2 regions of the Priestia flexa genome follow, and region 1 is predicted to be linked to the other one. Evidence: a T-box and tRNA genes for the amino acid it is inferred to sense, from the RefSeq annotation. Region 1 holds a T-box; the other holds one or more tRNA genes.
What was found. The T-box of region 1 lies ahead of tyrS (tyrosine--tRNA ligase). A T-box ahead of a tRNA ligase gene usually reads a tRNA of that ligase, here a tRNA-Tyr.
Positions count from the first base shown of each region.

Region 1 (3,243 bases):
GAGCACCTTCTACGCTAGCTGACTACAACATTAACGATGAAAAATTAGATTTAATGGCGGATCGTTCAATGGTTCGTGGTGAAACACTAGGAAGCTATGTTCCACTTCATAAAGAAGATGTAAAAGACATCTTACGTCGCTCTCTTTAAAGGAACGTATTTACTAAAGGTAAATAGGCTCGGAGGATAGAACATGATTGATTTTGAATGGTATCGCAGTTTTATTAGCATATATAAACATCGTTCGGTATCTGCTGCTGCCAAAGCACGTATTTTAACACAGCCTGCGATGAGTCAGCATCTAGCTGCTTTGGAAGCCGAAGTAGGGGAGCCTCTTTTTATTCGAGCACCACGTAAAATGATTCCAACGGATAAGGGAAAAGAACTTTATACAAAAGTTGTTCCTTTAATTGAAAGTCTAGAGAAAGCGTCTCTTGAACTCAAACATGAGTCTTCTTCGTTAGCCCCGATTATACGAATCGGGTCACCCGTTGAATATTTTACAAAAGGGGCTCTTCATAAAATTAAAGATGTGAATCTACGCTTCACCGTTCAGTTTGGAGTTGCACAGCTATTATTAGAAAAGCTTGAACGAGACGAAGTAGATTTTATTATTACAACTCAAAAACTTCAGCAAGCTGGAATTGATTGCGTGAAAATTGAAGATGAAACGTTTGTGATTGCCGCTCCAGCTCAACTTGAAGAGCCGAGCTTACAGCAAGATGAGCTGGAAGCGTGGTTGAAAAAACAAAAGTGGCTCACGTATGGGTTGGAGCTACCGATTATTAGAAGGTATTGGCGCGAGCATTTTAAAAAGCGTCCTGATATTCAAGCAGCCCACGTTGTTCCAGATTTAAGAGCCATATTAGAAGCAATTGAACAAGGCATGGGGATAAGCGTCTTACCAACGTATTTAGTTCAAGATTCAATCGCACAAAATCGCTCTAAAGTATTGTTTTCAACACTGCACGTCTCCAATACAATTTATGCTGCTTATAAATCGGATCATAAAAGTCACCCTGCGTTTCAAGAGATACTTTTAAAATTACAGAAATAGCATGAAGTCGCGTTTAGGCTTCATGCTTTTTTTATATAGAGCTTGCTTTTTAGGTTAAAGTATAGTTTAATTACACTTATATAAATTAATCATTAGGTAGCTAATGATTCTGAAAATTCAAGGTAAGGTGCGAATGGATAAGAAAAATAAACATCAAATAGAAGAGGTAGATCGTTTAAAGGTTTTATCTGAAAGCCTAGGAGAAGACGTTGATTTACACGCAGTAGCAGTTGCTACCAATCTCTACAGAGCAGCTCAATCTTTGCGCATTGTGATGGAACGTGACGTACTATCAGCTCATAAACTATCGTGGACTGCATTTTCATTACTATATGATGTGTGGGTATGGGGGCAAAGGGAAACAAAAGAGTTAGCTGTTTCTTCAGGCGTTACGACGGCAACAATTAGTACCATAACGAATACATTAGAGCGCAAAGGCCTATGTAAGCGCAGTGCTGACCCAAGAGATAGACGTCGTGTTAGCATTAGCCTAACAGAAAAAGGTGAACAAGTAATTAAAGAGCTGTATCCAAAATTTCATCAAGGTGAAAAGAAGCTTGTTCATTCAATGGAAGTAAGTGAGCAAGAACGGTTAGCTGAGCAGCTTCGCTATATGATTCAAAATATTAATAACGTATAGGCATTGAGAGGATCTTAGTAGTTTTTATCTCCCTATTTTTCAGAGAGCCAGTGGACGGTGTGAACTGGTATATAGATAAAAGTGAATTACATTCCTTGAGCTTTCTTTGTGTAGCAGCAAAGAGCGGTGAGTAGCCGTTAAAAAATGAAGTGGAAGAGAACATCTCTCTTCAACAAGGGTGGTAACGCGTGTAAGAACCACGTCCCTTATTTAGGGGCGTGGTTTTTATTATTTTTAAGGAGGAAGTAAAATGGAAAACTTTTTAGCACAAGCAACAGAAAATCAAAAAGCAGAGATTGAGAGGCAATACAAATTATATAGTTTTGGAACTCAGGAAATCATTCCTGCGGATGAACTGAAGCAAAAAGTAGCAAAGGCCGTTTTAACAGGTGCACCGCTGAAAATTAAGCTAGGATTGGACCCTTCAGCTCCTGATGTTCATTTAGGGCATACAGTCGTATTAAATAAGCTTCGTCAATTTCAAGAAAATGGGCATGTTATTCAGCTTTTAATCGGTGATTTCACAGGTAAAATTGGTGATCCAACGGGTAAGTCTATTGCGAGAAAACAATTAACGGATGAGGAAGTCAAGCATAATGCCAAAACGTACTTTGAACAATTCGGAAAAGTGCTAGATATGAACAAAGTAGAACTTCACTATAATTCCTTTTGGTTATCAAAGCTTAATTTTGAAGACGTCATTAATTTAGCAGGGAAAATTACCGTATCACGCTTACTAGAACGAGATGACTTTGAAAAGCGTTTAGGAGAAGGAAAGCCAGTTTCTCTTCACGAATTTTTCTATCCACTTATGCAAGGGTATGATTCTGTAGAATTAGAATGTGATATTGAACTTGGTGGAACAGATCAGCACTTTAATATTTTAATGGGACGTCACTTTCAAGAGAAGTATGGAAAAGAAAAGCAAGTAGCCATGCTTATGCCTTTATTAGAAGGGTTAGATGGAGTAGAAAAGATGTCTAAGTCCAAAAAGAACTACATCGGTATTGATGAAGAGCCTTGGAACATGTATGGAAAAGCAATGTCAATTCCAGATGAACTCATGATAAAGTACTACAAGCTTGCTACGTATGTACCTTTAGAAGAAATTGAAGAGATGGAACGAGGTTTAACAATGAACACGAAACATCCTCGAGATCTAAAGATGCAGCTTGGTAAAACAATTGTACGAATGTACCATGGTGAAAAAGCTGCACAAGAAGCTGAGAATCATTTCAAAACGGTCTTCCAAAAAGGAGCTTTGCCAGATGATATTCCGGTGATGAAATGGGAAGGTTCAGAACAACTTCCAATCATTGAGCTATTGGTTGAGCTAGGACTTCAAACCTCTAAAAGTGAAGCCCGTCGGATGATTAAAAATGGTGGGGTAAAACTAAATCAAGAAAAAGTAACAGATGAAAACTTACAAGTAGCCATAGAAAATGACTTAATTGTTCAAGTTGGCAAAAGAAAATTTGTTCAGCTTAAAAGATAACGGAGAAAGCTCTCATACCAGAGAGCTTTTTTTCATGGCTACATATTATGAT
Region 1 covers NZ_CP090431.1:2,224,209-2,227,451, reverse strand. The annotation lists gene LZP85_RS11565 (iron-containing alcohol dehydrogenase) at 1-149, shown strand, start outside; gene LZP85_RS11560 (LysR family transcriptional regulator) at 193-1,056, shown strand; gene LZP85_RS11555 (MarR family transcriptional regulator) at 1,190-1,696, shown strand; T-box leader at 1,691-1,906, shown strand; gene tyrS (tyrosine--tRNA ligase) at 1,947-3,191, shown strand.

Region 2 (3,243 bases), 2.0 Mb from region 1:
TTTTAATAATTGGCATTTCAAGCTTAAACTGAATCATCGCAATAGCTTGATGAATTTTTGTAATCTGTAAACGTTCATGCTCAGATAGTTGCGAACCTACATTTTCTTTTGGACGGAATGCAGGATTATCATCATAATATTTTTCTGCTAGGTTTAGAAGTGGTCGTAAGTTAATACCATACGCATCTTCAATAATATTTAAGTTATTATAACGTGCACAAATACGAACAATATTAGCTAAGCATACTTTCGAACCTGCAAAAGCTCCAATCCAAAGAACGTCATGGTTTCCCCACTGAATATCGACGGAATGATAGTTAATAAGAGTTTCCATGATTTTATCAGGTTCTGGACCACGATCATAAATATCTCCAACGACATGCAAATGATCGACAACCAACCGCTGAATGGTATAAGCCAGTCCTGATATAAGTTTATCAGCTTGTCCTAATGAAATGATTTGCTGCACAATTTTATGATAGTAATGCTCTTTATTTGTAAATTCATCTGTCTTATATAAAAGCTCTTCAATAATATAAGCAAACTGCTCAGGGAGTGCTTTACGCACCTTTGAACGTGTATACTTCGATGATGCATACAAAACTAAATCAAGCATGCGATTAATCATTGTCGTATACCAATCACGTAGTTCTTGTTTGCGAGTAAAGTTTGCTTTAATAATCTTCAGCTTCTCTTCTGGATAATAAACAAGCGTCGCAAATTCATTAATTTCTTGTTGAGATAATGTATCCTTAAATAGATCTTTAATCTTTTCTTTTACGTTTCCCGACCCATTTCGTAATACGTGTTGAAAGGCCTGATACTCGCCGTGTAAATCACTTACAAAGTGTTCTGTTCCTTTTGGCAAATTTAGAATTGCTTCTAAGTTAATAATTTCCGTTACCACTTTCTCTTCTGTGTCATACTTCTTAGCCAGTAGATCTAAATAATTTACGTTCAAAACTATGTATCCCCTTTCAAACTAACTTATCACCTCAGCAGTGAACTAAGAAGCTTACTGCGTGAGTCTTTCATCTTTAGTACTTATTGTACACCTCTTCACACTCGACTTCTAGAGAGATCAATTACATTTTGTTAACTAATTTACAATTTTTATTTAATTCAAACTTAATCAGTTGCTTTGAAAAGACTAAACACAAAAAAGACCTCAACATCTTTGTTGAAGTCTTAACATTACGTTCTTTTATGTAAAACTAATACCAGTGGTCGGGGTCGAACCGACACTCCCGAAGGAACACGATTTTGAGTCGTGCGCGTCTGCCAATTCCGCCACACTGGCAAAATAAAAAAGGCAGAAATAATATAAATGGTGCCGAGGGCCGGACTTGAACCGGCACGGTAGTCACCTACCGCAGGATTTTAAGTCCTGTGTGTCTGCCAATTCCACCACCCCGGCAGGACTTATTGTGAATAATGGAGGCGGCAACCGGATTTGAACCGGTGATAAAGGTTTTGCAGACCTCTGCCTTACCACTTGGCTATGCCGCCACTTTATTCAAAATATGGAGCGGAAGACGAGGTTCGAACTCGCGACCCCCACCTTGGCAAGGTGGTGTTCTACCACTGAACTACTTCCGCATATTGTATGGCTGGGCTAGCTGGATTCGAACCAACGCATGACGGAGTCAAAGTCCGTTGCCTTACCGCTTGGCTATAGCCCAATAAAAATGGGGCGACTGATGGGAATCGAACCCACGAATGTCGGAACCACAATCCGATGCGTTAACCACTTCGCCACAATCGCCGTATTAATTGGCAGGGGTAGTAGGAATCGAACCCACACTGACGGTTTTGGAGACCGTAGTTCTACCTTTAAACTATACCCCTATAAGATGGTGGAGGGGGGCAGATTCGAACTGCCGAACCCGAAGGAGCGGATTTACAGTCCGCCGCGTTTAGCCACTTCGCTACCCCTCCAGAAAAACATGGTGCCGGCAAGAGGACTTGAACCCCCAACCTACTGATTACAAGTCAGTTGCTCTACCAGTTGAGCTACACCGGCGTGTTTTCATAAGATGGTGGCTCGGGACGGAATCGAACCGCCGACACAAGGATTTTCAGTCCTTTGCTCTACCAACTGAGCTACCGAGCCTTCTTATAATGGCGGTCCCGACGGGAATCGAACCCGCGATCTCCTGCGTGACAGGCAGGCATGTTAACCGCTACACCACGGGACCACTTTGGTTGCGGGGACAGGATTTGAACCTGCGACCTTCGGGTTATGAGCCCGACGAGCTACCAGACTGCTCCACCCCGCGATGATAAGAACATAAATGGTGGAGGATGACGGGATCGAACCGCCGACCCCCTGCTTGTAAGGCAGGTGCTCTCCCAGCTGAGCTAATCCTCCAACTATGTATAAGAATTATGGTGACCCGTACGGGATTCGAACCCGTGTTACCGCCGTGAAAGGGCGGTGTCTTAACCACTTGACCAACGGGCCATTTAAGAAATAAATGGCGGAGAGCAAGGGATTTGAACCCTTGAGACAGCGTTAACCGCCTACACGATTTCCAATCGTGCTCCTTCGGCCACTCGGACAGCTCTCCAAATGGCTCCACAGGTAGGACTCGAACCTACGACCGATCGGTTAACAGCCGATTGCTCTACCACTGAGCTACTGTGGAATCTTATAAAGCCTGGCAACGTCCTACTCTCACAGGGACAAAGTCCCAACTACCATCGGCGCTAGAGAACTTAACTTCCGTGTTCGGCATGGGAACGGGTGTGACCTCTCTGCTATCGCCACCAGACATATTATATTATACAACTTCTTTGAAAAAAAGCAAGACTTTTTTATCTTGTTCTCTCAAAACTAGATAACATTTTTCGCTGAGTACTAAGTTTACTGTCTAGCTACAGCTCCTAATTGTTCGGTCGTTTCACTTCTGTTATTGAAACCAAAGAGCGGTTTCCCCTATCAGAAGCTCCAACGCCTTTCACAATTCAACAGTCGCCTTCGCTTTTCTAATTTGGTTAAGTCCTCGATCGATTAGTATCAGTCAGCTACACACGTCGCCGTGCTTCCACCTCTGACCTATCAACCTGATCATCTTTCAGGGATCTTACTAGCTTGCGCTATGGGAAATCTCATCTTGAGGGGGGCTTCATGCTTAGATGCTTTCAGCACTTATCCCGTCCACACATAGCTACCCAGCGATGCCTTTGGCAAGACAACTGGTACACCAGCGGTGTGTCCATCCCGGTCCTCTCGTACTAAGG
Region 2 covers NZ_CP090431.1:253,386-256,628, reverse strand. The annotation lists gene LZP85_RS01390 (fructose-bisphosphatase class III) at 1-961, opposite strand, end outside; tRNA gene LZP85_RS01385 (tRNA-Leu) at 1,219-1,300, opposite strand; tRNA gene LZP85_RS01380 (tRNA-Leu) at 1,329-1,417, opposite strand; tRNA gene LZP85_RS01375 (tRNA-Cys) at 1,436-1,509, opposite strand; tRNA gene LZP85_RS01370 (tRNA-Gly) at 1,525-1,599, opposite strand; tRNA gene LZP85_RS01365 (tRNA-Gln) at 1,608-1,682, opposite strand; tRNA gene LZP85_RS01360 (tRNA-His) at 1,690-1,765, opposite strand; tRNA gene LZP85_RS01355 (tRNA-Trp) at 1,775-1,848, opposite strand; tRNA gene LZP85_RS01350 (tRNA-Tyr) at 1,855-1,938, opposite strand; tRNA gene LZP85_RS01345 (tRNA-Thr) at 1,948-2,023, opposite strand; tRNA gene LZP85_RS01340 (tRNA-Phe) at 2,038-2,113, opposite strand; tRNA gene LZP85_RS01335 (tRNA-Asp) at 2,123-2,198, opposite strand; tRNA gene LZP85_RS01330 (tRNA-Met) at 2,203-2,279, opposite strand; tRNA gene LZP85_RS01325 (tRNA-Val) at 2,296-2,371, opposite strand; tRNA gene LZP85_RS01320 (tRNA-Glu) at 2,390-2,464, opposite strand; tRNA gene LZP85_RS01315 (tRNA-Ser) at 2,479-2,570, opposite strand; tRNA gene LZP85_RS01310 (tRNA-Asn) at 2,574-2,648, opposite strand; rRNA gene rrf (5S ribosomal RNA) at 2,659-2,774, opposite strand; rRNA gene LZP85_RS01300 (23S ribosomal RNA) at 2,994-3,243, opposite strand, start outside.
Region 2: it has a tRNA-Tyr gene. The T-box ahead of tyrS (tyrosine--tRNA ligase) is inferred to sense a tRNA for this amino acid. The anticodon was not compared.